3 regions of the Bacillus capparidis genome follow, and region 1 is predicted to be linked to each of the others. Evidence: riboswitches for the same ligand, from Rfam matches in the RefSeq annotation. Region 1 holds a riboswitch; each other region holds the start of a gene.

Region 1 (10,915 bases):
CATTGATGGTCGTGGACATGATGTATCTCCTTTTTCTTCTGGTGTATATAAGTCGTTAATTCTGACGTTAGATCGCTCCGTAAAAAGGGAGTAATTAAATAGATTCCGTTAAATAACTCACATGCTGTATCTAAAAGGGATTTTGCAATAGAAAGTCCTTCCTCTGCCTGTTTTTGCTTATCTTCTCCGGCAAACGCCATGGCCTCTCTGATTTCGTCGGAAAGTTTAATCCCCGGGATCTCATTATGAATAAATTCAGCATTTCTGCTGCTGGTCAGCGGCATGATGCCAATGTAAATCGGCGTTGTCAAATGCTTCGTTTCTTCATAGATTTTGTATAGCTGCTCTTCGGAATAAACGGGCTGTGAAATAAAATAATCAGCTCCGCATTCAATTTTTTTCTCCAATCGTTTAACTGCTTTATCAATATGGCGGACATTCGGATTAAACGCACCTGCAACAGAAAAGTTTGTCTTTTTCCCTAAAGGCTTACCCGAATAGGATACTCCCTCATTAAATTGCTTAATCAGTCTTATTAAATCAAAGGAAGTCAGATCATATACCGAGGTCGCTCCTGGAAAATCACCTATTTTTGATGGGTCTCCTGTGATGGCCAGGATGTCTTGAAGACCTAACGTATCAAGACCCATTAAATGGGACTGAAGTCCGATCAAATTTCTGTCTCGGCAAGTGATATGAACTAGCGATCTCATGTCAAGCTTCTGCTTTAATAGCGCCCCGCAGGCAACATTGCTGATTCTCGGAGTCGCTAGCGAGTTATCAGCCAACGTAAGTGCATCAATTCCGGCGGCTTGAAGCTCAGAAGCCGCATGCAGAAATTTTTCAAAATTAAGTTTTTTAGGAGGGTCAAGTTCCACGATAATTGTCCGCTTTTGCTTTGCAAGTTCGTCCAAGGAAGGCTCCTCGCGGATATCCTGAACATGGACGGGATCCGTTTTTTTGACCTTGACGCTTTTTTCGGTAACTGGATGCAATTGCTTGACGGCTTCTGACATTGCTTTGATGTGTGCAGGAGTCGTACCGCAGCAGCCGCCGATAATTCGCGCTCCTTGATTTCGAAATTTTAGCGCACTTTCGCCGAAATAATCCGTATCTGTTTCATAGACCAAGCGTCCTTCCTCTAATGCCGGTAAGCTGCTATTCGGATAAACAGCCAGATATGAATGCTTTGGCAGTGGGACCTCCTCAAGGGATTGAATCATGTGATAAGGTCCGAGACTGCAGTTCATACCCACTGAATCGGCTCCTAAACCTTCCAGTGAAGCAAGGGCATCGGCTAATGATGTACCGTCTTGAAGAACACCTTGTTCATGCATGCTCACATTGACAATGATCGGAAGGTCCGTTTCCTTTCTGGCGATCTTTAATACTTCCTGTGCTTCTTCCAGGTCGTAATACGTTTCTAATAGTAACCCATCAGGCTCTTCGTGAAGCAGAAGGTAGAGCTGTTCACGAAAGCTTCGTTTGATTTCTTCGAGCGTATGGGCACTTTTATTAAAAGTGCGGATACCGCCGATAGTACCGAGCACATATGCTTGCTCTGCAGCTGCCTTTGCGAGCTGAACAGCAGCTGCATTGATTTTTTTAATATCGTCTTCTAGACCATATCTGGATAGCTTTATATGATTTGCTCCGTACGTATTTGTTTGAATAATATCAGCTCCGGCATTAACATACGCTTGGTGAACGCCGCGAACTGCTTCAGGCTGAGAAATGTTTAATTCTTCGAAACACCGGTCAATTCCATAAGAATAAAGAAGTGTTCCCATCGCACCATCGGCGATTAAAATTTTCTTTTGCAAATCTTCGATCAGTCCCATAATTTCCTCCTCAAGTACGAACTATAAATAAAAAAAGTCTTCTGTTTGAAGAAGACTTTTGTTCGTTTCCGCTGTCTCCTTATCTTTCAAGCAAGTACGCTTGCTGGATTTAGCACCTTGGTCATGAATGAATTGAATCATTGCACCGGTTGCTGAAGCTTCACAGGGCCAGTCCCTCCGCTTCTCATGATAAGTTGTATGAATGATATGAAAAATAATAGTATTTTCAATTTACATGAAGTGAACGAAATAATCAACTAGTAATTTATCGGTAATTAATAAATTGGACATCAATAGGTAGGTCTGCTCCCTTGATTAAAGAGATAATTTGCTGAAGATCGTCTTTGTTTTTACCTATGACGCGGAGCTGATCGCCTTGAATCTGGGATTTTACTTTGATTCCGGAATTTTTAATCAGGTTATTAATTTTTTTCGCTTGCTCGCTGTCGATCCCTTGAACAAGTTTTCCACGTTGCCTGACCGTGCCCCCTGCGGCTTTTTCGCTTTTCGAATATTGAATATTTTTGGTCGGCACATTCTGCTTGATCAGCTTGTTCACCAATACATCCTTCAGCTGATCCATTTTAAATTCATCATCTGAAACCAACACTAGCTCGTCCTTTTCAAGTGTAATGTCACTTTTGCTTCCTTTAAAATCATATCGGTTGGCTACTTCCTTCATCGCATTTCCGATTGCATTTTGGACATCAGGTAAGTTTACCTTTGATACGATATCAAATGAACTCTCTTTTGCCATTTTCGGCCTCCTCGTCATTTATCTTATGAATTGATTATAGTAGAATAAAGTACAAACTTCCAACGTAGCTGGAGATAATATAAGATGATACAGGAAACAGAAAGGAAGAAACAAATGAAACCCGGTTTAAAGGTTACTTTAGAAATAGAGAAAAAAGCAGATTACGGATATTTTTTGACTGATGGAGAATCGACTATCCTGCTTCATAACAGCGAGATCATAGAGGATATTTCCGATCGTGAAGAGGTACTTGTGTATCTTTATGTTGATCATGAGGAACGATTGGCTGCAACAATGAAAATGCCGAAAATAACGGAAGAGGTTTACGATTGGGTCGAGGTTGTCGACGTAGTTTCAGGCAGAGGAGTCTATGTCGATGTCGGCCTGTCAAAGGATGCGTTAGTAGCGACAGAGCATTTGCCGCCTTTTGAAAGCATTTGGCCAAAAGCAGGCGATAAGCTGTATTGCATGATGAAAGTAACAAAATATGGACGCATGTTCGCAAAGCCTGCTCCTGAAGATGTCATAAAGGAGCTGTTTCAACCAGCTGATCAAAGCCTGATGAATAAAGAATTAACGGGCACGGTTTATCGATTAATCGCTTCAGGATCTTTTGTCATTTCTGAAGAGGGAATCAGGGGATTTATCCATCCATCCCAACGCAAGGAAGAGCCAAGGCTTGGCGAACAGCTTAAGGCGCGTGTGATTGCGATTAAGGACGATAGCTCTGTCAACTTATCTCTGCTGCCGAGGAAACAGGATTCGATGAGCACTGATGCAGAACAAATCATTTCCTATTTGAGAACGAGAAATGGAGCTATGCCTTTTTCAGATAAAAGTGACCCGGAAGATATCAAAGAACGATTTCAGATGAGCAAAGGTGCTTTCAAACGTGCGTTAGGTCATTTGATGAAGCAGGGTAAAGTGCGTCAAGAGGGAAGCTGGACTTACGAAATAACAAAAGAAAAATAATAAGAAGAATACAGGCTGGATGCTAAGTTTCTTCGTCTTTTTCTAGAAAAAACTGCAGCGCTAATAACCTGGAGAGATCGCACAAATTAAAATCTAAAGAAACGACAAAAGTACATCAAAGTAAACATGAAAGAGATAATTTTATATCTCAACTAAAAAAGCCGGCTCATTAATCTAAGCCGGCTTCTTCTATTTCACATGTAAGGCAGAAGAAGACTTTCTGTCTATTCTTTTCCTGCAAAAAATATGGCAAGCGTACCGGGACCTGAGTGGGCTCCGATTGCGGCACCAATCATACTAATGACGATCTCTTTAGGTTGAAAAGCTTCTTCGATCAGCTCTTTCACCTCATTTGCCAGCTCAATGTCGTCGCCGTGGCTGATTCCGATTCTTTGTTCGCTTAAATTTACGCCTCTTGCTTCTATCAGTTCAATCATGCGTTTTACTAATTTTTTTCGTCCCCTGATTTTTTCTAACGGAACAAGCTTTCCATCCTTCATGTGCAAAAGTGGCTTAATGCTAAGCAGGCCACCGACAAAGGCTGAAGTTTTGCTTATACGTCCGCCTCTTGCTAAATAGGTTAAATCGTCAACTGTAAAAATATATTGAAGACTTTCACAATAGTTCTTTACAGACTCTTCAACTTCCTGTATTGTATTTCCGGTGCTAATAAGCTCCTGAGCATACATAACGGCTAATCCACAGCCTAATGAGGCGCCTTTTGAGTCAATAATCTTCAGATCGAAATCAGGATATTCTTCTAAGACTTCATTTTTCATCATAACCGCCGTGTCGTATGTACCAGAGAGTCCGGAAGAAAATGCGATATATATTGAGGGTTCCGCGGTTTTCGCGAGTTCTGTAAAGGTTTCCTTCAGAAAATTTGGAGATGCCTGAGAGGTTTTGGGGGATTTTCCGTTTCTCATCGCTTCGTAAATCTCGCCAGGCCGAATTGTGATTAAATCGTCATATTCATTTTCATCAAGGTTGACTCTTAATGGAATAAATGTAATGTTATTTTCATCATAGTAACTTTTTGGCAGATCAGCTCCGCTGTCAGCAAGCAGTCGAATCGTCATGTGAATGGATCCCTTCTTTCTATAACATAAATGAGCATTCATTCATTGTAACTATATCACACTTTTTTACTTTTCGTATTCAAACCTATGTAAGAAGGGTAAACCTAACATATAGGAATAATTTTTTTGGAGGAAACAAATGAAAGAGGAAATAAAAAAATTCGTCATCGTATGTATAGGAGCACTATTAAACGCAATTGGACTTAACCTTTTTTTAATCCCTGCTAATGTGTATGCGAGCGGCTTTACAGGTGTGGCCCAGCTGTTGTCAGGAGTACTTGACGCACACTCGCCGATATATATATCAACCGGGATCCTGCTCTTTCTATTAAATATCCCCGTCGGTATATTAGGTTGGCTGAAAGTAGGGAAATCATTCACTCTCAATAGTATTTTGAGTGTTGCGCTTACTTCAGTATTTTTGACGATTCTTCCTGAGACGAGATTTTCCGAAGATATTTTGTTAAATGCCGTATTCGGAGGAGTGATTTCCGCGATTGGGATTGGAATGACCTTGAAATACGGAGCCTCAACAGGAGGTCTTGATATCGTGGCGATGATTCTTGCCAAATGGAAGGACAAGCCCGTTGGAACCTATTTCTTTATCCTAAATGCAATCATTATTTTGATGGCTGGTGCATTAAATGGGGCAGAAAAAGCATTATATACATTAGTCACGCTTTACGTAACGACACGGGTAATCGATTCTATCCATACAAGACATGAAAAGCTGACCGTCATGATCGTCACAAAAAAAGCAGATTTGCTTACAAAAGCAATTTATAGCCGTATGAAGCGTGGAATTACGAACGTACCTGCAAAAGGGGCATTTACAAACGAAGAAAAAGATATGATGATAATAGTAATCACAAGATACGAGCTCTATTATTTGGAGAAAATAATTAACGAGATCGATCCTGAAGCTTTCACTAACATCGTTCAAACGACAGGGGTATTGGGACTGTTTAACAAGGATTAATCAGGGGGTCATGCGATGAAATGGTTTGCTGTACTAGTCTTTTCAATGTTACTGCTTGGAGCTTGTGATCAAAAGGAAACTCCCCAATCTGACAAGGAGGTATCAGGTGAAGTGGAACAAAATGATCTGGCATTGTCGATTGAAGCAGTACCGAAAAACGGTGAAGTAGAATTTATTATGGCTCTAAAGAATAACAGGAATGAGGATGTTGAATTTACATTTAACACCGGGCAGCGATTTGAGCTTGTCGTGTACGATGAAAAAGGAGAACAGAAATACCGGTATTCCAAGGACAAAATGTTCACACAAGCATTTCAATCGATCGTTTTAAAACCAAGCGAGGTTTATGAGTTTACCGATGTATGGAAAACAGAAAATTTAGAGCCTGGTGAGTACAAGGCTACAGTTACGTTTTTAGGGAAATCAGAATCTGTGAATACATTGAAGGCAAGTACAAGCTTCAGCTCTTAGGGGAAACCCCTTTTCCTAATAAATAGGAAAAGGGGTTTTTTGTCTTGGGTTACGATAACCTATCCAGATGGTTTTGCATCTTGCGCAGCTGAGCCCTTTCAGCGTCTGTCGAATTGGCAAATGCAGAAGAAACGGCATTTTTTGCTGCAGAAATCGCATGTGTCAGATCACCAGAGGTTTTTCCTGAAGCTGTTTGGTCGGCATGAAGAACAAAATCTTTTGCCTGATCAAATAATTCATTTCGCACGATTTAAGTCCCCCTAATTGTGGATTCTTGATCTCGAATGGATTCCTCCAAAGTTGAACGGTAGGGAAACCTTGCATCATGAAGGCTTACAGCATCTTTACCTTGCTGAACAAAACGCTTTGATTTGTTGCGTTTACCCATCAATATTGCCCCCAAAAAAACGTATTGGCGAGCCTGTCGCCAATACTAGTATGTCTTTGGATAATCAGAATTAGTAATGGGAAAAAATAATATTACGAAAAGAAATCTTTTAAAAATTCGGCAATGCCATTTTCTTCATTTGTCTTAGTGATGTGATTGGCTGTCTCTTTTATCAGAGGAATAGCATTTCCCATAGCAACACCATGGCCTGCAAATTGTATCATCTCTGTGTCATTGTCTTCGTCGCCGAAAGCGATGATGCGATCTTTAGGAATTCCGTAATATTTGCTGATTTTCTCAAGACCTACTGCCTTATTGATTCCTTTTTTAATGATTTCAATGACATGAAAAGGTGCAGCCCATCTACGATGATCGACGACCTCTGCGTGTACATCCGATAAATAACTTCTGATCCTTGGGACATCCTCTTCTTTCGCATGAATTAATATGCTTGTGACATCCTCGCCAAGAGTGGATCTCAAATCGCCTACCGTTACTTTCGGATCACCCATGCTGAACACATCGATCAACTGTTCATCATGATAATGGAAGTACACATCGTCAATGATTTCAGCTAAAATATTATGTACGTGATATTTTTCAGAAATTTCAATAATATCTTTCACTGCATTCAAATCAAGTGAGGTATGAAATCTCCCCCACGATTTGTCTTGCGGATGATGGACAAATGCACCGTTAAAATTAACGATTGGACTGTCAAGCTTGAGCTGTTCATAATAAATCGCAGATGAACGATAAGGTCTTCCTGTTGAAATGCAAACTTGATGTCCTTCTGATTTTAAACGCTGAACAATTTCAATTGATTCGTTCGAAATGGTTTTATCATCTTTCAATAATGTGCCATCCAAATCTAAAGCGATTAAATACGGTTTAGTGTTCATAAAAGCTCCTTTGTCGTGGAAATGTAAGCAATCGTCAGCTGCCCCAGTCATATTATCTCCTACTATAGTTTATCTTTTTCCCATATTTATTGTCTACATGTTAGACTTATGTAAATGGATATGCGTAAAGGAGTTGAAATAAACATGGTCACTATCGAAAAAGAAAACATTTCAACGATTTCATTGCTTCATATTTATAGAAATGATTTGCGTCAAAACAAAGCGCCGCTTGTTATTTTCGTCCACGGATTCACAAGCTTTAAGGAAATGAATCTTTCCTTAGCATATATGCTGGCTGAAAAAGGGGTGCGTGTTGTTCTTCCTGACGCACTTTACCATGGCGAAAGAGGAGAAAATCTTTCTAAAAATGAATTAAATCTCCGCTTTCCGTCCATTGTTGTTAACGAGATTAAAGAGCTTGAAATGATTAAGGAACATTTTGAGCAGAGAGACTTAATTGACAGCGGCAAAATCGGAGTCGGAGGTACATCGATGGGCGGGATTACGACTCTGGCAGCCCTTACACAATACAAATGGATTAAAGCTGCGGTCAGCTTGATGGGCAGCCCGAGTTTACATAGTTTTTTAAAGCTGCAGGTGGAATCGATGAGAGCCAGCGGTTTTTTGCTTCCGATCCCCGATACTGAATTAAATCATGAACTCGAACAGTTAATCGCCTATGATTTATGGGAACAACCGGAAAAACTGAATTTGCGGCCGCTATTCTTCTGGCATGGAAAAAGGGATCCATACGTTCCTTTCGAGCCGACCTATCAATTTTATCAGCAAGTGGTTCCCTTCTATGCAGATACACCAAAACGGCTTGAATTTATTGCAGATGACCAGGCTGAGCATAAAGTGAGCAGTGAAGGTTTAAAGAGAGCCGTTGAATGGTTTGCCTGCCATTTGTAGGAAGAAGCACTTTCATTTTTATTCAAGAGAAGTTTCGTTATACTAACAAAAAAGGAGTGATATAAATGGATGAAGCATTAAGGGAAAATATTTTCGGAGCACTTGAACAGGTGGTCGATCCTGAGCTTGGTATAGACATTGTAAACCTAGGTCTTGTGTATGAGCTTGACATGGATGATGAAGGAAATACGACGATCACAATGACATTGACATCTATGGGTTGTCCGCTTGCACCTATTATCGTAGATGAAGTTAAAAAAGCATTAAATGACATTCCGGAGGTCAAGGATGTACAGGTGGATATCGTTTGGAACCCGCCTTGGACAAGAGATAAAATGTCAAGATATGCAAAAATCGCGTTAGGCATTCAATAAGATTTTTTTTACTGCCCCCATTTCGTTGCAAATGGAGGCAGTTTTATTTTTTGGTAATTTTTTTATTTATTTTATTTATTAGAAGTTTCTTTACTTTATAATAAGCATGTAGCCTGTCTTTTGCGAGAGACAGGCTTTTTTAGGGCGGATTCGAATGTTTGGTTTCGATTTATAAAAGGAAAGAGTTATTTGTATAATCGGCGAAATAAAGATTTTAAAAGAATTAGTAAATATACAATTGAATTAATTTTTATTCATGTTATAATGTTATATAATTTAACAGGATCGAGAAGGTGAACGGAACGTGAAGATTGGTATTGTTGGTGCTACTGGCTATGGAGGAGCAGAATTACTTCGTATTTTACATACTCATCCATATGCAGAAGATTGTATATTGTATTCATCTAGTGAAGACGGCCTTCCGTATTGGGAAAGCTTTCCGCATGTCAATAAAATCATAGATAAAACATTACAGCCAATTGATGTTGAAAAAATGGCTGAAGAAGTGGATTTTGTCTTTTTGGCGACTCCGCCGGGAGTGTCAAGCGAACTAACTCCCCAATTTGCAGAAAGACAAGTGCCTGTTGTTGATCTTTCCGGTGATTTGCGAATGAAAGAACCGACAGTCTATGAAAAATGGTACAAGAGAAAAGCAGCTCCTCAGCAAATCATTTCTGAGGCAGTATACGGATTGAGCGAATTAAATGCCAAGGCAATCAAAGATGCTTCATGTATTGCAAATCCGGGCTGTTTTCCGACTGCGGCTATCCTTGGTCTTGCGCCGCTGGTTAAAAATAGAGCAATAAAGGAACCATCCGTCATCATTGACGCAAAAACAGGAGTGTCGGGAGCGGGCAGGAAAGCTTCTTCTGCGACACATTTTTCCGAAACAAACGAGAATTTTAAAATATATAGTGTCCATGAACATAAGCATACACCAGAAATCGAGCAGATGTTAAGCAGTCTCAATCCATCCTTTGAGCGAGTGACATTTACGTCTCATCTCGTGCCAATGACGAGAGGAATCATGGCGACGATCTATGCCGATCTTGCCGGAAACTATAACAGCAGCCAATTACATGAGCTGTATAAGGAATTTTATCAAGATTCCTATTTTGTAAGAATCAGAGATATCGGAAATTATCCGTCGACAAAAGAAGTTTATGGAAGCAACTATTGTGATATAGCCGTCGCAGCTGACGAGAGAACAGGAAGGGTAACCATCGTTTCTGTGATCGATAATCTCGTCAAAGGAGCTGCCGGCCAGGCAGTACAAAATTTTAATTTAATGAATGGATGGCCGGAGGAAACAGGCTTACTCTTCTCCCCAATATATCCATAAGACAGGAGCGAAAAAAATGATTCAGTTGAGTCAGGATAGCATCATTAAGGTTCAAGGTTCGGTATCTTCACCTAAAGGCTTCATTGCCAAAGGAGTACACATTGGTCTGCGATACGCAAAAAAAGATTTAGGGTTGATTGTAAGCGAGGTTCCCGCTGTCAGTGCGGCAGTTTATACACAGAGCCACTTTCAAGCCGCACCGGTTAAAGTAACTAAAAATAGCTTTGAAAATGATTCCTTCATAAAAGCTGTGCTGGTAAACAGCGCAATCGCAAATGCGTGTACAGGAAAGCAAGGCATGGCAGATGCTTACGAGATGAGGCGGTTATGTGCAGACCAGTTGAACGTTGATCCGGAAATGGTAGCCATTTCTTCAACTGGAGTGATCGGAGAGCTTCTCGATATGGATAAAATCCGCAAAGGAATAAATGTTCTAAGCGAAACGGACCCGGGTGACGGCCATTTCGAAGAAGCCATTTTAACGACAGATACAAAAATTAAGCAAACCTGCTATGAAATGACGATCGACGGTAAAAAGGTTACGATTGCGGGCTGCTCTAAAGGATCCGGAATGATTCACCCGAACATGGCGACGATGCTTGGATTTGTTACAACGGATGCAGCCGTTAACGAACAGGCGCTGCAAAAAGCATTGAGTGAAATTACAGACGTATCCTTTAACCAAATCACTGTTGACGGGGAAACCTCGACGAATGACATGGTTTTGGCCATGGCGAACGGCTGCGCAGGAAATCAGCCGCTAGACGAAAACCATCAGGATTGGAACACATTCCTAACTGGTTTCCGTATGGTCTGCGAGGATCTTGCCAAGGAAATTGCCAGAGACGGAGAGGGCGCAACGAAGCTGATCGAAGTGCGTGTAAGCGGGGCGGAAAAC
Region 2 (10,915 bases), on a different contig from region 1:
GCAACACCTAAATCATGTGTCACTAGAAGAATTGCCATATTAAACTCTGTTTTTAACTCATTTAATAAATCAATAATTTGTGCTTGAATAGTTACATCCAAGGCCGTCGTTGGTTCGTCGGCAATCAGCAGCTCCGGTTCACACGCAAGCGCCATCCCAATCATTGCCCGTTGCAATATGCCACCTGATAATTCATTAGGATATTGCTTCATTCGTATATCGGGTTCAGAAATTCCCACCCTTTTTAGTAAAGTAACTCCCTTTATCCACGCTTGCTTTTTTGTAACATTTGTATGTTGAAGAATTATCTCTGTAAGCTGTTGCCCGATCGTAAAAACGGGATCAAAAGCCGCTAGCGGTTCTTGGAATACCATAGATATTTTTTTCCCGCGTACTCGATTTAGGTTTTTTTTAGACATTGTAACTAAATCATCTTGATTAAATAAAATTTGGCCATTCGATATCTTTCCATTTTCGTAATCAATTAATCTCATAATGGCTTTAGAAGTAACTGATTTCCCACTTCCTGATTCTCCAACTAAACAAACCGTTTCACCAGGTCTTATAGTAAAGTTGACATCCGATATGGCTTCTAATAAGCCTTTTTTTGTCTTAAAATCTACTGTTAAGTCTTGGACATTTAATAACGTACTCAACAATATCCCCCCTTAAGCTATTCTTTTTTTCGGATCAAAATAATCACGAAGACGATCACCAATTATATTCACCGATAGAACAAACATCGAAATAGCTAAACCAGGAAAAGTCGCAATCCACCAGGCTGCAGCTAAATAACCTCTGCCTTGAGATAATAAAGCTCCCCAATCTGGGATCTCACTCACAACACCTAGTCCAAGAAAACTTAAACCTGCTCCCGTTAAAATAGCTACGCCGAGACCATTGGAAGCCATTACTAACAAAGGAGGATAAGAATTTGGCAAAACATGGTTCAAAAAAATCATAATATTAGACGTACCAATTGATTTTGATGCTAATACATATGGCCGATTTTTCACGCTAACAATCTGACCACATATAACTCTTGCATAGCTTGGTAACGAAGCAAGTGAAACCGCCAGTACAATGTTTAAAAAGTTGGCACCGAGCGCAGCTGCAAATGCTAATGCCAGTAACAAACCAGGAATCGTCTGTAAAATTTCAATCAACCTCATAAAAATCATATTCACAATTCCTCCAACATGGCCGGCAATAGCTCCAATTAAACTGCCAATTATCCCTCCAACTAACACGGCTGAGAAACCAATTAATATGGAATAGCGGCTGCCATATACAACGACACTAAAAACATCTCTTCCAAAATAATCTGTTCCAAACCAATGATTTGCTGAAGGAGACTGCAATATTTGATCTGAAAACATTTCAGTAGGAGAATAAGGGGCAATCCATTGCGGTACGATGGCACAAATCGTTAAAAAAACGATAATAGATACCGCTAAATAGATAAACAAATTTTCTAAGCCCCAAAATTTAAGACGAAAAAATTTTCGTTGAGGTACAGAAGCCATTTTTTGTTTCACGAGTACTGAATTTGCTTCTCTCATTTGCTGAAACCTCCTAACTGGCTACGTCTAATTCTCGGATCAATCAATGAATATGAGATGTCTACAAGCAAGTTAATGGAAACATATATAATTGCTGAAAAGAAAACCACACCTTGTACAACTGGTAAATCTTTCGCCATTATGGCATCTGCGACAATGCGGCCGATTCCTTGCCTAGCAAATACCGTTTCAATAACGACAGCACCTCCTAAAAAATCTCCAATAATAATTCCAATCATTGTAATTGCAGGAATAAGTGCATTCCGTAAAGCATGTCGATACATCACTAACCGTTCGGAAATTCCCTTGGAACGCAGAGTTAAAATAAATGATTCATTTATCACTTCAAGCATACTGTTTCGAACAATCCGAACAATAAAACCAGCCCCTACTAATCCTAGTGTTACAGCAGGCATAACTAACGTACTAAAACCATTTGATCCCATTGCTGGAAACCATCCTAATTGAATCGAAAAAATCAATATTAATAAAATGCCTGACCAAAACGTAGGCATTGATATTCCAACTAAACCAACGATTCTCGCCATATAATCAATAAGGCTATTATGATGAATAGCAGCTAAAACTCCTAACGTAACTCCTATAAAGATGGCAATGGCAGCACTTGCTATCGTTAACATGATCGTTGCCGGAAGTTGAGCAAAAATTTTCTCAATAACGGGCTCACCATTTATGATGGACTGACCAAAATCGCCTTGAAACAAGTTCGTTATATAATTAAAAAATTGCACATGAAACGGTAAATCTAATCCAAGCTCTTTTCGAAGATTTTCGGCTATTTCTGGATTAGATCCATTTTCAGCTAACAACTGATCGACTACATCACTGGGCAAAAAATAATTAATAGAAAAAACTAAAAACAAGGAACCTAGTAATACGATACATGCGGTAATACCTCTGTTTACTAGTAATCTTTGCATCATTAGCATCTCCGTTTCCCAAACTTGTAATTGTTCATCTAAAACTTGAGTGGAGTATAATCAAAATATCTCTAAAACCCTTTATTCACATCTAAAAAATATGATTTAACCTATACTTCCCCTACTCCCTAAACTTTTCTAGCCCTTTTTCAAGATATTTAAACCTTCCTCTGTTACGCCTACCACTTAACCAAGATAGAAAAAATTAACAATTTATTATAAAAAAAAGGAACTTCTATATTCAGCTATCTCCATTGATCTTCGAAGTCTTTTTAGTTATTCGCGGTACCGCACTGTAACGCATCGTGGATAAAAGAGGTCCATCTAATGCTTTTCCAATGCAAGGATCGACTCGACTCTAGTGTTAAAATAGATAACACATGGATGGTGCTCTGAAACCCCAAAACATGTATATCCCTATTCTTCCGCTTTTTACACTAGATTGGATTGTTTGCTTCAGGTCCAAGAATAATTGGCCATTTGATATTATTTACAAAGCTAATCACTCATAATTGCTCTTACCAAATTGAAATTCATACTTAACAGGTGTGAATAATATGTTTTATTGAAATTTATCCTATCACAGCAAACCTGATTTTGGCAATACTTTATCTGATAGAAAAAATTATCGATATAAGATTGTTCTGTCCAGCAATATAAAATATGAGATATAAGTTATTAGGGAACAGTGGATTACGAGTGTCGGGGCTCGCTCTTGAAACGATGACGTTTGGAGAGGGTTTGGGATCTAGGGACTTCAAAAGTGCTTTCCACATGACTTTCTTAAAACGGACCATGTACGAAGTGTGATTCATGGAGAAACTTTTTCGTTAATTGATAACCATCGGAAATAACAGTTCTGTTAACGAAAAAAACGGCGGAGCAGGTGCTTCGCCACTTTAATTTATATTAAATACTATTGTTTAACCAGTATAATTCTCCCACTATCAATCCTTCGTACGCAAATAAGCCAAACTTTCTTGATACGGAGGATAGGCAATTCCTTTTTCTGTGACGATTCCCGTAATCAGCTCATGGTCCGTAATGTCAAACGCAGGATTATAAGCCTTCACATTTTCAGGAGCCATCGGCTTTTCGTACCACGTTGTCGTGATTTCTTCCGGCTTTCGCAGCTCGATGGGGATGTCCTCTCCTGTTTTACATTCGAAATCGATCGTCGATAATGGAGCGCATATATAAAACGGAATTCCGTAATGCTTTGCCAATACAGCCAAGCCGGAGGTACCGATTTTATTGGCAGTATCGCCATTAGCAGCTACCCGGTCACATCCGGTTAGAACGGCCTGCACCTTTCCTTCTTTCATGACATGCGAGGCCATATTGTCACAAATTAAAGTGACGTCGACACCAGCCTCCTGCAGTTCCCAAGCGGTTAGCCGCGCCCCTTGGAGAAGCGGCCTCGTTTCATCCGCGAATACTTGAAAATCATACCCCTGCTCCTGTCCTAAATAAATCGGCGCAAGCGCTGTACCGTACTTAGCCGTGGCTATTGTTCCCGCATTGCAATGAGTTAAAAGTCCCCAGCCAGGCTGAAGCAAGGAAAGGGCATGCTCGCCTATTGAGTAGCAAATTTTCTCATCTTCCAATCGAATGCTTTCCGCTTCATCCCTTAGCGCATCCTTTATCTCCTGTACGCTTTTTTCCGCTTCTTTTTTTAACCGTTCTTCCATTCGATTTAATGCCCAGAACAAATTCACAGCCGTTGGACGCGAAGATGCAAGATATTGCTTTACTGCTTGAAAATCCGCAGATAATTCAGAAAATGTTGCAGCATTTGATTGCTTTGTTCCTAAATAAACTCCATATGCTGCGGCAATTCCAATCGCAGGCGCTCCCCGAACCTTCAGCCGGTAAATGGCGTCCCAAATTTCTTCCACCGTGGTCAGCTGCAAAAAGACTTTTTCATTTGGCAAAAGTGTTTGGTCTAATAAAATAAGCGCATTCTGTTCATCATCGAGCTGCACGGATTGAATCGCCGCTACTGGTGTTGTCATGGCTGCTTACTCCTTCCTTATACAGGCGGACGCTATCACGTAATCGATTGAAAAAATCGTTTCCCGTTCGAATCTCAGACCGCTTAAGAATAAAGGCTTTCCCTGCTGTTAAGCAAATTTTCTCTGCTGTGACACGGTCTGACTGCTCGGCAATTGATGTCATATCTTTGACATGAGCGATTCCGATAATTCTTCTGCACAGCTCAAGCCCTGTTACAGCTACGGCATCTTCGATGATGGCATCTAAATAAATTTCTTTAAAGCCAGGCAAAACAGCTGTTTGCTCTGTCGCTTTTTCATCCCACAGCTGCAGAAATTTTTCCTGAAACAGTTCAATGACATCTTTGATCGTTTGTTCCAAGTAGCTTAAATAATCCGCTCTTTCCTTATCGTCTTCTATCGTAAAAGCTGCATTGACATAAGCGAATATCAAATTCGCAATCAAATTGCCGACATCATATCCAGCCGGACCGTAAAAAGCAAACTCCGGATCAATCACTTTTGTCGAATCTTCTTTAATAAAAATCGATCCTGTATGAAGGTCACCATGAAGCAACGACTGTGCCTTTGTCATAAAATCAAACTTCAGCTTCGCCGTTTCAAATTTTAATTGATGGTCGTTCCAGATCGTTTCGCGAACAAACTCGCGAGTCCCTTCAAATACATCGTTTTGCTCGCAATCGTAAAATGGTTCAGTGTAAACCAAATCCTCGCTTATTTCGCAAAGCTCCGGATTCGTGAACTTTTTGACTAATTCCTTTTTCGCCTTATGCTCCTGCACGACATCTGACGTGAGCAGCAGCGTGTTTGCTAGGAACGTCGTGATATGCTCCGCAAATAAAGGGAACTTCTTATGGTTTAAAAGGGCCGATCGCAAAATTTCATGATCAGACAAATCCTCCATGAGGCAGCAATTCATGATCGGATCATAGGAATAGAATACCGGGACGAAATCAGGAGCAAGCTCTCCGTAAAGCGTTAAAATGTCACTTTCAATCCGATTTCGATCCGGCGACACTTTAAATTGGTCGGAAATACGCGCTACCGGTCCCGCCTGCTTCAAAATAATGGACTGATCACTCTTTCGATCCACGACTCGAAATACATAATTCAGGTTTCCATCACCAATTTCCTGGCAATGGAGATCTGCATTCTCCCCAAAGAAACCGCCCTTTTGTTTGATATATTCCAGGGCATCCTGTTCATTCATCGTAAAATAAGCAGATGTAAAATCCTTCAAAGCATTCCCCTCCTGTATCTCTTTACTTAGCATTCTCTGCTTCGTATACAGGCACCCAGCCTTCTGCTGTCACAAAGATACGGATAGCAACGACTTTACGATCCTCTGCTAACGTGAAATAGTGGCGCACTCCGACTGGGACTGAAATAAGGTCTCCTGGGTTTAAATGCACCTCAAAAAATTGTCCGTTTTTCCCTTGAATAACGAAAGCTCCGTGTCCGCTGACGATAAAGCGGACTTCATCGTCTGTATGATGGTGCTCACGCTGGAAATTCTTCAGCAATTCTTCAAGGTTCGGAGTATGCTCAGCAAGCGAGATCACATCCCACGCCTCATATCCTCGTCTTGCTGAAATATCTTTGATTTCATCTTCAAATGCATTGATGATTTCTTGCTTTTCATCTTCGTCTAATAGAAATTTTTCTTGCAGACGTTCAGGTAACTTTTCGATATCCCACTCCTCATAAATCACGCCTTGCTCCTGCAAAAATTCAATGACTTCCTCTTGGTTTTCAATTACTTCGTTTGTTTCTTGAATACGAATCGTTGTCATGTTATTTCCTCCTTATATTTTGATTGCCCGGCCAGCTTTTGTTTGCAGCAATGTGACCTGGTATTGAAATAAAAACTCGCATGCTTCGAGGATTTTTTTCGCTTCAAAACCGTCTTTTCCCCAAGCGGTAATTCCGTGGTTTCGAATAAGAACCGCTCCTTTGTCGTCGTTGACAAAGGATGAAAGGGTTTCTGCTAATCTAGGAATATGTGCATAGTTGTGAATGATCGGAATCGTTAACTCGGCATCCTCTTCCCAATAACCAAAAGCCTTTATGAGCTCTTGTCCTTGGAAAACAATTTTCCCTTCATCGCCATACAGCTCAGAAATGACATTGTTGGCCACCGTATGGACATGAAGACTGCAGCCGGCAGCAGTTTTCTTGTATATTTCGCAATGAAGCAGCGTTTCAAACGATGGCTTTACGTTGGTGCTGCCAACAGGATCGCCGTTCTGATCGACAAGCAAAAAATCCTCTTTTGTTTTTTTCCGTTTATCCTTGCCGCTCGCTGTCACGAGAAATTGTAAAGGGTCATCCTGGACTTTGATGGCCAAATTGCCGCTCGTCCCCATAAACCAATCACGTTCTGCCAGCTCCTCCTTGATCTCGGCAAGCTCATGATGTCGAGTTAAAACGTAACTCATTTGGTTCACCTACTTCATCGATAGTATTTTGATCTCTTTGCAGCAAGCCTTCTAAAACAGTTATACAATCATAAAACGTTTCAAACGCCCGATAAGGAATCGATTGTTCTTCGCATTTTTCAGCTAAATAATCTCTCGCAATCACCGTGTCCGCGCATTTTGCTGCTTCCAAGTCAGTAACCGAATCGCCAATGACAATCACATATGTATCATCCTTGGATATGTTCCGAATAATGGCCGGCTTGCAGCATCCGCAATTTTGATTCGAACATTTCTCATCACACTTGTGGGGCCAATGAATCTTTATCTTGTCTTCACTGAAATCCGCTTCATTACAAAACACCCCAGAAATTAAATCAAAGCCTTCAAGCATAGGGTTTACGAAAAAGTCCATTCCCCCGCTGACGATATAGAGAGGAATTCGCTGTTCTTTTGTAAACTGGACAAACTCGCTAAAGCCTTCACGTATGACAGCATTCTCTAAAACAAATCTCGTAATCTCCTGTTGTAAGGAAGAGGGCAGAAGTGCAAACATATTTCCGACTCCCTCTTGAATGCTCACGCTCCGAGATAACACGTCATCCTTCCATTTCTCCCATTCCGGCGGGGCGAATTGCCTCATGATGTTTACAATGTTGTCTTTCTTCGTTACAGTTCCGTCAAAGTCGCAAAAGATGATGGGCTTACTCACCGCTGAACCTCTTCCTTCCATCCCCAAAGCTTGATCGCCTCTTGAAGCTCGGAATCAGGCGGTGCATCGGCCAGTGATTTTCCGGATAGAACGAGGTCGACAGCTTGACGGAATGCTCTCCCGCCTCCTCTGGCTCCCTGCGGATGTCCATGAACTCCGCCGCCCGCATTAATGACACAATCATTGCCGAAATCTTGCACGAGCAGAGGGACAAGTCCGGGATGAATCCCTGCAGACGGGACTGGAAAGACAGATGATAGTGTAGACTCTTTAATTAGCTCCTCCTTTAACGCCAAGACCTTATCCTTCTCTAGCGCAACACTGCCATATGGTGAAGGAAACAGCGACAAATCCGCTCCCGCAAGTCTTAACAATTTCCCGAGAAGCAGGTGATGGGAAAGGCCAAATTTTTCAGAAGAAGCCAGCGCGCCGCTAAAGGCAGGATGAGCCATAATCGGAAGGGCGATTTCCTCGTCTTCCCTCAAGGCTTGCAACACATCAAGACCATAAGTGAAAACATTAAACAAAAGAAGATCCGCACCCAGCTCTTTCGCTCTTCTTGCTTTCTCTTTTAAATCAAAAGTCCGCCCTGTTAAATTGACAGCATATAAGGTCCGATGCCCGGTTTCCTCGTACACCTGGTCGAGAACCTTCTTCCCTTCTGAAATCCGTTGTTCAAATGGGGTCAGGTCATTATCAAACAGGATCTCATCATCCTTCACAATATCAATCCCGCCCAAGGCCTGTTCCCGCAATTGACCCAGCAAATACTCCATATTTCGCCCAATGATCCCTTTAAAAATGCTCATTACGAGCGGTCTGTCATAGATGCCTAATTTCTCGCGAATCCCTTTTATCCCAAAACGAGGGCCGGGAAAATCGTTTTCAAGCTCCGGATCAAGCTTTAAATCGAGCAGCTTAATTTCACCATCAAGCGATAATTTCCCGAAGGTTGTCGTTAAAATCGCCGGTAAATCATTTGAAAAATTATCACTTGGAAACGCAATATGTATTTCCGAAAGTTTCTTCCCAGAAGGCAATGTTTCACCGATTTCTTTTATTTCGACCACACGGCCTTTATGTTTCTTTAATTGCTCCTGCTCTAACAGAGGAAGGTTGGTCCAGGAGCCGACCGTTAATCCAAGGGCAATATCCTCCGCTTTCTTTTCCAGCTTTTCTGGCTCAGCAGCCAATTGATAAACAGCAATTACTTCTGCCATAATTGCCAACGCCTCCTTTCATTTCAGCATTACTGAAAGTCATTTCCTGTATAATGAAAAAACCTCTTCCACATAAGAAGAGGTTTTCGAAAAAACAACTTCTCATCACTCAACATTTCTGTTGCAAGATTTAGCACCGTGCTCATGAGTCGGTTGCCGGGCTTCATCGGGCTAGTCCCTCCGCCTGCTCTTGATAAGAATATTTTTTATCATTCATATAAATTTACTTGGATTATGACATGTTCTTTATTCAGTGTCAATATTGTTTTTTAATTAACTTTCATTCGGACGATAAAAATGATAAAAAGCAAAAACCTTTGACCTGATTTGATAAATGGTGTATAGCACCTAAGGACGAACGAAATTAAACACTTCAGTCACCTTCGGCGGACGAAAATTTAAGCTTCCTGTCGTACCTGCAAATATGCAAACAATTATTGATGAAAAAATCGCCATTACCTTAGCGGAAATGGTTACTTTTATGTCATGCACCGATTTGAACCGGAAAAACGTACCGTATTCATTAAAGAGATGCACGAAAAAGGATTATTCGCTTCGATCAGTGTCGGCGTGAAAGAGGAAGAATACAGCTTCGTAATTGCCAGAAACGCCGGGACTCCGGAAGCGGTAAGAGAACTGGAAAACGCAGGAGCGGATGCAACAAAAGTTGGGATTGGGCCTGGTAAGGTCTGCATCACAAAAATCAAAACCGGATTCGGTACCGGCGGCTGGCAACTGGCGGCTCTGCGCTGGTGCGCCAAGGCGGCAAGCAAACCGATTATCGCCGACGGCGGCATCCGCACCCACGGAGATATCGCAAAATCAATCCGGTTCGGAGCGACGATGGTCATGATCGGATCCCTGTTTGCCGGTTACGAAGAGTCACCGGGAGAAACCGTCGAGATTGACGGAAAGCTCTACAAAGAATACTTTGGCTCCGCCTCTTAATTTCAAAAAGGTGAACGGAAAAATGTAGAAGGAAAGAAAATGTATGTTGAGTATAAAGGATCGCTGCAGGACGTATTGACAGAAATGGAGCAAGACCTTCAATCCTCTATTTCTTATGCTGGTGGCAATAAGCTGGATGCGATTCGAAATGTTGATTATGTGATTGTGAAGAATTCGATTTTTAATGGAGATAAGGTGTATTAGATTGGAAGGTGAGTGAGTGCTTTGGTGCTTGCTCGCCTTTTTTCATAGATTCAACATATCGTTTATTTAAAAAAACGAAAGGGAATACCATGAAAAGAAACTAGTTTTATATTCATTCTGTTTCTGAGTACAAGCATCTCGAACTAAAGGTGGAAACATCCATGTACGAACATCTCATCATCTTTAAATTTCAATCGGATTTAACATCTGCGGAAAAGTCAGAGTTGGTCCATCAGCTGTTAAAGTTTAAAGACAAAATCCCCGGCATTATTGATCTAAGTGCAGGCGTCAACTCAACCGAAGAAACGCAGCATATCCATGGCTATACAGTCAGCATGAGAGTGACCTTTGAGAGTTTGCAAGCGAGCCGTGATTACTTAAAGCACCCTGAGCATCAGGATTTTTTAGCAACCAATAAAGGAATAATAGAAAATATCATTGTTGTTGACTACCCAAAACGGATTGATCCGATACAGCAACTTTAACGAAACATGCAGCAGGATGAATTCCTCACACTACTTAATCGAATCATGCAAACGTAGTTGGATACAGTTTACACCTACTAAAATGAGGAAACCATACATATAGAAAAAAGAAAAAACGACAAGGGGAGGATATGATGGCTGCCAGGAAAACAAATGAGAAAGATGAACCGAAATACCAGTCACGCAATCTCTGGTCTGGCATTCTCTTTGGTCTTGGACTTATCGCCTTTTTCGACGAAATGGTTTTTCATCAGCTGTTGCATTGGCATCATTTCTACGATAAATCGACAACGGCAATTGGTCTAGTTTCCGATGGATTATTTCACGCCTTCAGCTGGTTTGCAACGGTCGGATCACTCTTCATGGTGGCCGATCTCCGCCGCAGAAATCATTTTTTCGCAAAAGATGGAT
Region 3 (10,915 bases), 170 kb from region 1:
AAAGTTAAACAGTAAAACCCTAGCCGCTCAACCAGGCTAATAACGCCTGGTTCACCGAAATATGAATACGGTTTTGAGCCAAACAGCCAAGTATAATCAAACTGTATCAATAAGCAGCAAATAAAAACGACTGTGAGCATTGCGATAGAAGTGAGCTTCGATTTCATGGTACGAATTTTATCGAAGTGTTCTTTCTTTAGATAATACCCAGCTAAAAAGATTGGGAAAAACACGAGTGTCCTAGATAAGCTTAAAACATGATTGACGAAATCAACATAACCTACAGTCAGAGCTATCACTAATGATACAGTGAATGCCAGCTTTGGCGGGATTTTTGTAAAAAGAAACAAAAGCAAGTTCCAGCAAAATAAGCTGATTAAAAACCAGAGCGACCACTCGGGATCAAAAGGATTTAATTTGATTTTTGAGTCTTGGATGAAATGGTTGTAAATTGTATAGATGGCTTGAAAAATTAAATATGGGAAAATGAGTTTGTACGTAATTTTTTTTATATACCCGTGACGATTAAACCCTTTTGAAAAATAGCCAGAAACGAGTATGAACGCCGGCATATGAAAGGTATAAACAAATTTATAGATGTTAAGCATGAATTCATTGCTGCTTATATAAGATTGTATAATATGTCCAAAAACGACAAGAAAGACGAGAAGGAATTTTGCATTGTCAAAGTAGGGTTCTCTGTTTTTCTCCATCATAACCACCTTTTTCGAGAATATGATCAAACCTTATTCCCTCATATCTAGTGAATGATAAAGGGAGTCGGTTCTTTTTTTAAATGGAAAACCAGGAAATGTTACTTTGTTTTAAAAGAAAAGTAAAGAAAGTTATCGTAAACTAACGAATTTTAGGTGGATGAAATGTTTCAATTGTTCAGAAACTGTGAAGGAAGTTGCTGGTTATTGTAGAATTAAAGGGAGGATAGGTAAAGAAGAGGGAGTGTAAAGTGGATGAATGAAACACTTGACTATAATGATTCCTTAAAATTAAAAGAAGAGCTTGCAAAAAAAAGCGCTGAGAATAAAAGTCTAAAAGAACAATTGGCAATGCAGCGGATTATGTTTGAACATGCTTGGGATGCGATGTTTATGTTCGATCATAAGCTAACTATTATTCACGCCAATGAAGCTGCCTCTCAATTGATGCAGATAAAAAAAGACAAGCTGATTAACAGGTCTATCTACGATTTTCTGCCCAGCCTTTCTAAAAGTAAGCTGGATTTAAAGCGCTTTAATGAGAAAGGACATATAAAAAAGGATGTTTGTGTAAAACTGGATAACGGAACGACAAAGCATCTTGAAATGCTATTGAAAAAAATTGACGGTGAGGAATGGTCATTTGCATCTTTGCGGGATATTTCTTCAAAAAAGATTCTTGAGCGCGAGAGGTCTATTAATGAACAGCTATTTAAGGATTTATTTTTACGCGCTGTTGATGGAATTGTTATCTTTGACAAGCAAGGAAATTTTATTGATGCAAATCGTTCGTTTTGTCAAAGCTTTCAAATTGACAAGAAGGAATTGTCAAAGCTGAAACTTGATCTTTTTATAAGAGAGCCATTTAAGAAAAAATTAAAAAAAATATGGGAAACGCTAGATGCGAAGGGACGCGCAAAAGGAGAGCTGCCGGTTACTCTTATTTCCGGTGATCAAAAGCTGTTTGAATTCACTATTACCTCAAATATTATCAGCGGTTTTTATATGTCGATTATGAGAGATATAACGGAAAAAAGGAACATGGAAATTCAGCTCTTAAAAAGCGAGGAACGCTTTCGAGAAGTATTTCAAAATGCGATGGATGCGATAATTATTTGGAAAAATAATGGACAAATTATTGAAGCTAACGCTTCTGCTTGTAAAATTTTTGAACTTCCGATGGAACAGCTTTTACAGAGCAAGTTTCTAGACTTTATCGACAAAAACGACCCCAAATTCGAAACGGTTTTAAAGCAATACAAGCAAAAAAACGAGTTAAGGGCTGAGCTTCAATTTTATATGCCAAATGGGCAATACAAAGAACTCGAATTTACGTCGAAAAAAATAATATTTGAAGATCATCACTTAACCGTTCTGCGAAATGTAAGCGACCGTAAAAGGATGGAAAAGGAACTAAGAGAAAATGAACTGAAATTCAGAAAAGTGTTCAATGGTGCAATGGATGGCTTTTTGCTTTTTAACAATAATAATGAAATTATCGATGCCAATCCTGTCGCGGGTGAAATTTTAAATCTTCCGCTGCAAAAGATAAAGGAATCCAGAATTACTGATTTAATCTCAAAATACGAGGTTGAGCACGCTGCATCGGCAGATCGGGTCATATCGCTCAGCGAGAAGAATAACGAGCTTCCGATCATTTTAAAGCAAGAGGAAGATCAGATATTGGAATTTTCCTATAAGAGAAACATTATTCATAATATGAATCTTGCCTTATTCAGGGATATTACTGAAAGAAAAGAGCTTGAGGAGCGGCTGAGGAAGTCGGATACGCTGCACGTTGTTGGCGAGCTGGCTGCAGGCATCGCTCATGAAATAAGGAATCCGATGACTGCTTTAAAAGGATTTATCCAGCTGTTGAAAAGCAGTATCGAAGGGGACTATACACTATATTTTAACGTCATCACCTCTGAGCTGAAACGAATCGAATCTATCATTACGGAATTCCTAATTCTTGCTAAGCCCCAGGCCATTATGTATGAAGAACGAAACGTAACGCAAATTATGAGAGATACAATTGAACTCCTGCATGCCCAAGCAAACATGAGCAATGTACAAATCCATCTTGACGTCTATGAAGAGATCGCCGACATATACTGCGAACCAAATCAATTAAAACAGGTCTTTATAAATATTTTAAAAAATGCGATTGAAGTCATGCCTTCTGGTGGAAATATATACGTGGCGATTAAGTCTGTTGATGATCATCATATATGTATTTCTATGACGGATGAAGGCAGCGGAATCAGTGAAGATAAATTAAAGCGATTGGGAGAACCCTTTTATACAACGAAGGAAAGAGGGACAGGACTTGGTCTTATGGTCAGCTATAAGATTATGAAAGAGCATCAAGGGAAAATAGAAGTAGAAAGTGAAGAAGGAAAAGGAACAAGCTTCTATTTAACCTTGCCGATCAGGCAAAAAGTCGAAGAGGAGAGTATCAAGTGATCTATGGAATGAAAGTTGATCTTCCGATTGGACAAGTATCGATCCTTGAAACTGACGGGTATATCAGTCATTTGCTGTTGGATCAAGCCCAGCTTGATAAGCTGCTAAACAAAGGTATAGAGATACGCTTTAAGGAAACGGAGCTTTTACAACAAGCGATTTTCCAGTTGCAGGAGTACTTTGATGGGATACGTACAAATTTTACAGTGCCTATCAAACAAAAAGGAACGCCATTTCAAGAAAACGTATGGGAGGCTCTCAGCTTAATCCCTTACGGTGAATCCAGAAGCTACTCGGATATTGCTCTGCAAATTGGCAAGCCGGCTGCCGTGAGAGCAATCGGCCAAGCAAACAAATGCAATCAGCTACCTGTGTTTGTTCCTTGCCACCGGGTGATCGGAAAAAATTCGTCTCTTACCGGGTACGCCGGCCAAAAAACAGATCAAAAAGCGATATTGCTAAAGCATGAAAACATTTTGTTTAAGGAAAAATAATTCAAATGGCATGTTCCGTTTTTTTACGCAAGACATATTATTTAATTAAGTCAAAAAAGTTGGTCTTGTGAAAAAGGAGGGTCTATATGAAAACAGGAAGACCATCCAAAATAGCAGGCTATGCTATCTTATTAAGTAAGTTACACGTTCTTACAATTGAACAAAAGGATATGATTATCCAAATGCATATGCAAAAATACGATGCATAGCTTTTCTATAATGGATATACGATCAAATTCTAGGCTGAAAAATACTAGATGTGATGGGCTCTGCCTAAACAAGTGAGACTCGGAAACGTCCTTATTTTTATCCTGCAGGAACGGGCAAGAAGACTCCCACCTTAACTTTTGAAGCAGGTGGGGATTATCTGCCAGTAAATTTTGGATCAGATCATTTAACAATCAGTGTTGGATGTCATGTGTAAAGGCTAAATACTTATCCCACTGATTAAAGATGAACTTTATTGCAGAGTAAGAAGCATCACTCGTGTTCTAACTGGGTGAGCAAAGTTATCATGCCTTCTGCATCTTGTAAATTTTCACGTTCTTTAATGAGTAGCAGTCCAAAACGAATGGCCAAGGATTTTCTTTCGATTCGATTGACAATTGGGACTGGATTTATATCAGAATCTTGAGCGGCTCCAATTGAGTAGCGGATTAATTCACATCCGGCAAAGCCAGCTGCGTCTGCAAAAATTTGGTATAACAGATCTTGAATATTGATTTTCGTTTTATACAGCTCGCGGCAGTCTTTGCGGAAAGCCTCTTTAAATGTATTGCTGAAAACGGTCCACACAGTAATAATGTGATGTAACAGTGAGCTTTTCTCATCATCATGAGACATTGTATGGATCAACAAATCAGCAATAATTTTTCCGATATCAAAACCGATCGGTCCGAAAAAAGCAAATTCAGGATCGATAATTTTCGTTACATGTTGATTAGAAAAAATGCTTCCAGTATGTAGATCTCCATGGATAAGAGATTCTGTTTTACTAGTAAATGTATTCCTTAGTTTAGATGCTTCATCAAGAAGCGAGGAGTCATCCCGAAAACCTTTAACAATGGTTCGCAGTTCTTCTTCAAATTCATTCGAATTACTAGCGAAAAAGGGGTCAGTAAACAATAGTTTTTCGGTAATTGCGCACAGATCGGGATTCGAAAATTGCTTCTCCAATTCATTTTTGACTTGCGGATCAAGAAAATAAGCCGAATTGTAGAATAGCGTCTTCCCAAGAAATTCTCCAACGTGCTCTGAGAAGAGCGGATAGGTTTTGCCTTCAATCAGCCCCTTTCGCAATATGGATAAGTGGGATAAATCCTCCATCACGATTACGGCAAGTGTGGTATCCGAATAATAAATTTTCGGAACGAGGTGCGGGACATGCTCTGCCTGCCGAATCAATGCACTGCTTTCGATTCTGGCTCTGTTTGCTCGTAACGGCAAGCTTTCGCCGAAAAGTTGGCCGAATGGGACAACCTGTTTAATAATAATGCTTCTATTATTTTCTTGATCTCTCACTCGAAAAACCCGGTTTCGATTTCTGTTTCCGATTTCTTGACAGGTAATTGTGCTTTTTCCTGAAAAAAGTCCAAGCTTGACGGCGAGTGCTGCGCCGGAACTCACAGTAAGCGTTTCATACGCAGGTGTTTTTGTAGTTGCCATAGTACGTTTCTCCCTCCAGTAAACATATAAAAGCCTCTTTCCCATTCTGAGAAAGAGGCTTTGCAAGTAAAATAACAGGTTTGCCTCTCTTATCTCTCAGAAATAAGTCTGATGGAATTAGCACCGTGCCCTGCATAGGCGCTTGAATCATGCTGCGCCCCATTTCGCAATGGAATTACGGTCGGTTGCTGTCGGGGTCAAAAGGCCAATCCCTCGCCCGACTCTCGATAAGAGAAATATATTATTTTGTCGACTGTTTAGAATGTACCAAGGTGTAACATGTTTGTCAATTGTTTTTTAGCCTTAGTATAATTCTGTTCTTCTGTCGGAAAAGATCGGAATTTGCGCCCGAATCTTTTCGCTGATTCCAAGCTCAAGCTCCGCTGAAATGATTTCTTCACCGTCAGAAGCTTCGGCGATAATTTTCCCCCACGGATCAATAATCATGCTGTGGCCAGCAAATTGATTATCAGGGTTGCTCCCGGAACAGTTGCATGCAGCGACAAAACACTGGTTCTCGATCGCTCTGGCTATTAGAAGGGCTTTCCAATGATCGAGCCTTGGAGCTGGCCACTCGGCTGAAACAAATAGTAAAGAAGCCCCGTTTTCTGTGTGCTTTCTGATCCATTCAGGAAATCGAATGTCATAGCATATGACTCCGCAAGCTTGAATGCCTTCCAAAGCAAATGTGTTTTCCTTCGAACCTGCTGCTAAATATTGATGCTCGTCCATTAATTTAAATAAGTGGACTTTGCTATATTCACTTAACATATCTCCGTTTTTCCCGACAATGTACATCGTATTGTAAATACCGTCATTTTTTTTCACTGCTACCGAACCGGCGACAATATTCACTTCGTAGGTGCGGGCAATGTCTGACAGCCACTGTTTAGTATACTTGCCATTTTCATCGCCGATTTCATCAAGCCTTGATAAATCATAGCCCGTTGTCCACAGTTCAGGCAGTATAACCACATCTGCATCGCTGGCTTTTTTAATAAACCTTTCTGCTTTTTGATAATTTTCTGCGGGATTTCCAAAAGAAATATCAAATTGGAGACATGCGATTTTCAATTTTATCTTGCTCCTTCCCGAAAATTGCTTTACATTTTGTTTATACAATAAATGATAACTTAGAATCATTTCAAGAATTTTTTATAGTAGGTGACAGAAAAATGAATTTTGAACAGTCCACCCTTTTAAAGCAGCTTCCTGATCAATTCTTTGCTGCACTCGTACAGAAAGCGGCTAAAAAAATAAATGAAGGTGTTGATGTCATTAATTTAGGGCAAGGAAATCCCGATCAGCCCACTCCACAGCATATTGTCGAGGCAATGGAAGAAGCTGTTCGGAAGCCTGTACATCACAAGTACTCTTCATTTCGTGGAAGCCAAGCCTTGAAAGAAGCCGTTTGTGAATTTTATAGTAGAGAATACGGTGTTACTCTCGATCCAGACACGGAGGTTGCTATACTGTTTGGCGGGAAGGGGGGGCTGGTTGAATTGCCCTTATGCCTTCTGAATCCAGGTGATACAGTTTTAGTGCCTGATCCGGGGTACCCTGATTATATGTCCGGAGTCGCTTTGGCAAAAGCTGAGATGGAAATGATGCCGCTAACAGCGGAAAACAATTTTTTGCCTGATTATGGCCGAATTCCTTCACAAAAAATGAAGGACGCCAAGCTTATGTATTTAAATTACCCAAACAATCCGACCGGAGCAGCGGCAACTGCACCGTTTTTCGAAGAGACTGTGAAAGCTGCAAAGGATAATAGCATCTGTGTTGTTCACGATTTTGCTTACGGTGCGATCGGATTCGATCATAAAAAGCCGATAAGCTTTTTGCAGACAAAAGGAGCGAAAGATATCGGCATCGAGATCTATACCTTGTCAAAAACTTATAACATGGCTGGATGGCGTGTTGGTTTTGCCGTTGGGAATGCTTCTGTGATCGAAGCAATCAATTTGTACCAGGATCACATGTATGTCAGTCTTTTTGGTGCTGTTCAAGAAGCGGCAGTAACGGCTCTTTTGTCTGAACAAAGCTGTGTGGATCAACTCGTCGAATTATATGAAAAAAGGAGAAATGTTTGGGTCAAAGCCGTACGTGAGATAGGCTGGGATGTGGAATCACCTGCGGGCTCTTTTTTTGTATGGCACCCGGTACCAAAAGGCTATACATCTGTAGAATTTTCAGATCTATTATTGGAGAAAGCAGGAGTTGTCGTTGCACCTGGCGAAGGGTTTGGCGCATACGGACAGGGTTATGTGCGAGTCGGCCTGTTGACAAGCGAACAGCGTCTTCGTGAAGCAGCCGAACGAATTGGCGAGTTAGGCCTTTTTAGGAAAATAAATCATTTCTCCTAATAAATATCCTGCGCTGAAAAGCTTTAAGAAAGTATACGTAAGAAATTTGCAATTAGCATAATTAATAAAAGTATAGCGTCTCATAACCCAGTGAGGCGTTTTTTCTGTATTTTTAGCAAAAATCATTATGGAAATTGAATAAAAATTGTTTACAAAACTTTGAATCTGGGTATTAAATTGTAAATAAAAACAGGGTATACTTATGTAAAGTTTTCATGACATTAATTTACCGGTATTTAAAGTTTTATCTAAATAACGAGAGGGGAGAACGTTAATTTGGAAACTACAAAATTAATGTTGACGATTGATGAAAAGCGAAAAGAAATGGTTGAAACAGCAAAAAGGCAAGGATATACCGGAAATGAAACGATAAAACGAAGTCAAGAACTGGACAACCTAATTAATCTATTCCAAAAATACTAATTATAAAATCCTATTCCTTCTCATTAAACACTTGCCTATAAAAAGTGAAAGTGCTTACGGTGAAGTAAGCACTTGATTTTACTGCTTAACCAGGGGATACAGCCGGAAAGGTGACAGTTACCGTTGTTCCCTTACTCAGCTCGCTTGAGATGTCAATTTTTCCGCCATGCATAGCAACAATACGGTTACAGACCATTAAGCCAAGTCCTGTGCCATTTTTCTTATGAGAAACAAATGGCTGGAAAATTTCTTGGATCATTTCTTTCGGAATGCCCTCGCCGTTATCTGTGATCCGTAAAATCGCGTGATCGTCTTTTTTTATAGCCTGTATATGCAGAATACCGCCATTTTTCATTGATTCAAATGCATTTTTTGCCAGATTCAAGATCACTTGTTTGATCTGATCCTTAGAGCCCCGAATGTGAATTTCTTCATTCGGTACAAATTCCAGTGAGACATCTGAACGATGCAAATTAGCTTCGGAATGAATAATAGGCAGAATCTCATTGATGATATCAAATAGTGAATGTACTTTATCCTGTACGGCTGTAGGTTTGCCTAATACAAGGAACTCGGTAACGATTTGATTGATACGGTTGATTTCGTTTTCAATGATTGAAAAATAAAAGCTGTCATCATCTGATTGATGCTTTTTCTTTAGAAGCTGGATAAATCCCCGAATACCTGTTAACGGATTTCTGATTTCATGAGCAGTGCTGGCTGCCAGACTGCTCAACAATTCGAGCTTCTGCGCTTTGATTTGAGATAATTCTGTCTTTGTCCTTCTTTTAAGCATGAGATATTTCACAAATAAAAACACGATATTAAGAGCGATAAAACTCGTTAAAAAGGATAAAAATAGACTTTTGCCAAGTGCAAACGACTTAACCGCTTTTGGATAAGCTTCCAGCTTCCAATTTGATTTATTCAGGATTGTCTCAACAGGGGAGACGTTCAAGTCTGAAAACGAATCATCTCCACTTGTTAATATCGTTTGATTTTTGCTGTTCTTCACCCGAATATACATATCAGAATTTAGACTATTAATCATGTTTTTTATATAATCCATATCAACAGATGCCAGTAAAAAGCCGATCGTCTTTCGATTTTCATCGATGATTGGATGATAGATAGAAAAAAGGTGTTTCCCTGTCGTTTTTTCGTAATAAGGGTCTGATGAAACTGGCTTATTGGTCTGCTTTGCGATTTGAAAAAACTCATCCTTCATATAAATATTTCGATCATATGGAATTGTAGAGTAAATGGTATTCCCGTCTTGATTCAGTAAGTTTAAGCCTGATAGAATAGGGTTTTTTTGAATCTCGTCGTCAAATAACATTTCAACTTCGTTTTTCAGAAACGGCGGATGCAGGGCAAATGATAACGAGTTTATTTTCGCTTCTGTTTCGCTAATAAGTGAATCGATTTGCTGTCTATCAATGAATAAAGTTAAATAAGCATCCTGCCTGTATTTCTGGAGCGTCGCATCCCTTGTGCTTGTATAGACTGCTATACATAGTATCAATGCAGGTAAGATAACAAGTAAAATGTAAAGTCCGAATCTTTTCCAGTAAAGTTTTAATTTTTGCATATTCATCGCTCCAAGCATACACATGGATATGGGTAATTATAGCATTTAATTATGTACAAACATATGATAACTTTGTATATCTACATAATTTATGTATGAAGGATATACAATAGGAAAGGAAAAAGCAGTTGAATGATGCCTCAACTTCCTTTTCCTTTCAGAAGGTCATTCTATGGATCAAGAATCCTTGGTTTCTATCGGCTTAATGAGAATTTCAACACGTCTGTTTTTCTCTCTGCCAATAGAACTTGCATTGTCTGCAATCGGTTTATGCTCCCCGTAACCCTTCGTACTAAAAACATTTGAATCCAGCTGAGGATTTTCAAGCAGCACATCTAAAAAATTTACCGCACGAATTGCACTAAGCTTCCAATTAGAATTATATACAGAATTATGGATCGGAACATTATCTGTATGGCCGTTAATAATGATATTTCGTTGTGGCCGGATAACGAGCAGTTCTGAAATCTCTTTTGCCAGAGGCATAACCTCATTGCGAATTTCTGCACTGCCGGAATCAAATAGGATATTGTCTTTAATCGTAATAAATAACCCTTCATCTGTAAGTTTTGTATTCAATTGGTTTTGAAGTTTATTATTCAGTATAAAATGATCTACGTGTTTTTTAATATTTAATAGTGATTTATATTCTTCTTTCTCCTGCTGTTTCTGATCAGACGGATCTTTTTTTTCAATAGGCAAAGGGTCGAGGGGGGGCTCCATGCTTGTAAAATCCAGTACCCCCGATCCCCCGGTAAATACGTCGTTAAATGCCCGCGACATCGTTTGGAATTTCTTAGCGTCAACAGAACTGATAGCAAATAACACAATAAATAGCGCCAATAAAAGAGTCAACAGATCAGCATAAGGGATCAGCCATGATTCATCAATATGATCGTCTTCGCGTTGTCGTCTCTTTCTTTTACACATTGCGGGTTTCTCCTTCAAGAATTTTCAATTTTGACCGTTCATTTGCCGGCACATACATGAGTAATTTTTCTTCTATTATTTTGGGAGATTGGCCCTCTAATACTGAAAGCACTCCTTCGATCATAATCTCCCTGATTTTCGCCTCTTGCCTGGATTTTCGTTTCAGCTTGTTGGCGAAAGGATGCCACAACACATAACCTGTAAATATTCCGAGTAGAGTGGCTACGAATGCAGCGCTTATAGCATGGCCAAGCTCCTCTGTATTGT

What was found. Region 1 has a riboswitch for S-adenosylmethionine ahead of JOC74_RS00405 (bifunctional homocysteine S-methyltransferase/methylenetetrahydrofolate reductase). Riboswitches for the same ligand answer to the same signal wherever they lie in the genome.
Region 2: another riboswitch for S-adenosylmethionine. It lies ahead of JOC74_RS12675 (2,3-diketo-5-methylthiopentyl-1-phosphate enolase); the one in region 1 lies ahead of JOC74_RS00405 (bifunctional homocysteine S-methyltransferase/methylenetetrahydrofolate reductase).
Region 3: another riboswitch for S-adenosylmethionine. It lies ahead of mtnK (S-methyl-5-thioribose kinase); the one in region 1 lies ahead of JOC74_RS00405 (bifunctional homocysteine S-methyltransferase/methylenetetrahydrofolate reductase).

Annotation. Positions count from the first base shown of each region.
Region 1 is NZ_JAFDST010000001.1:82,126-93,040, forward strand. It holds gene JOC74_RS00405 (bifunctional homocysteine S-methyltransferase/methylenetetrahydrofolate reductase) at 1-1,841, opposite strand, end outside; gene metH (methionine synthase) at 1-19, opposite strand, end outside; SAM riboswitch class I at 1,918-2,037, opposite strand; gene JOC74_RS00410 (YajQ family cyclic di-GMP-binding protein) at 2,107-2,598, opposite strand; gene JOC74_RS00415 (CvfB family protein) at 2,713-3,570, shown strand; gene JOC74_RS00420 (DegV family protein) at 3,795-4,649, opposite strand; gene JOC74_RS00425 (YitT family protein) at 4,789-5,628, shown strand; gene JOC74_RS00430 (BsuPI-related putative proteinase inhibitor) at 5,644-6,099, shown strand; gene JOC74_RS00435 (DUF3813 domain-containing protein) at 6,149-6,346, opposite strand; gene JOC74_RS00440 (hypothetical protein) at 6,350-6,487, opposite strand; gene JOC74_RS00445 (Cof-type HAD-IIB family hydrolase) at 6,580-7,389, opposite strand; gene JOC74_RS00450 (alpha/beta fold hydrolase) at 7,534-8,301, shown strand; gene JOC74_RS00455 (metal-sulfur cluster assembly factor) at 8,367-8,675, shown strand; gene argC (N-acetyl-gamma-glutamyl-phosphate reductase) at 8,980-10,017, shown strand; gene argJ (bifunctional ornithine acetyltransferase/N-acetylglutamate synthase) at 10,034-10,915, shown strand, end outside.
Region 2 is NZ_JAFDST010000002.1:1,106,248-1,117,162, forward strand. It holds gene JOC74_RS12635 (ABC transporter ATP-binding protein) at 1-656, opposite strand, end outside; gene JOC74_RS12640 (ABC transporter permease) at 669-1,562, opposite strand; gene JOC74_RS12645 (ABC transporter permease) at 1,559-2,503, opposite strand; gene mtnA (S-methyl-5-thioribose-1-phosphate isomerase) at 3,451-4,518, opposite strand; gene mtnK (S-methyl-5-thioribose kinase) at 4,475-5,758, opposite strand; gene mtnD (acireductone dioxygenase) at 5,781-6,311, opposite strand; gene JOC74_RS12665 (methylthioribulose 1-phosphate dehydratase) at 6,324-6,956, opposite strand; gene JOC74_RS12670 (2-hydroxy-3-keto-5-methylthiopentenyl-1-phosphate phosphatase) at 6,928-7,647, opposite strand; gene JOC74_RS12675 (2,3-diketo-5-methylthiopentyl-1-phosphate enolase) at 7,644-8,867, opposite strand; SAM riboswitch class I at 8,967-9,067, opposite strand; partial or broken gene JOC74_RS12680 (GMP reductase) at 9,223-10,019, shown strand; gene JOC74_RS12685 (Dabb family protein) at 10,181-10,504, shown strand; partial or broken gene JOC74_RS12690 (DUF2243 domain-containing protein) at 10,636-10,915, shown strand, end outside.
Region 3 is NZ_JAFDST010000001.1:254,607-265,521, forward strand. It holds gene JOC74_RS01295 (acyltransferase family protein) at 1-713, opposite strand, end outside; gene JOC74_RS01300 (PAS domain-containing sensor histidine kinase) at 969-3,179, shown strand; gene JOC74_RS01305 (methylated-DNA--[protein]-cysteine S-methyltransferase) at 3,176-3,673, shown strand; gene JOC74_RS23790 (hypothetical protein) at 3,760-3,882, shown strand; gene mtnK (S-methyl-5-thioribose kinase) at 4,154-5,338, opposite strand; SAM riboswitch class I at 5,425-5,572, opposite strand; gene JOC74_RS01315 (carbon-nitrogen family hydrolase) at 5,642-6,418, opposite strand; gene JOC74_RS01320 (pyridoxal phosphate-dependent aminotransferase) at 6,514-7,704, shown strand; gene JOC74_RS01325 (aspartyl-phosphate phosphatase Spo0E family protein) at 7,981-8,127, shown strand; gene JOC74_RS01330 (ATP-binding protein) at 8,213-9,718, opposite strand; gene motB (flagellar motor protein MotB) at 9,896-10,648, opposite strand; gene motA (flagellar motor stator protein MotA) at 10,641-10,915, opposite strand, start outside.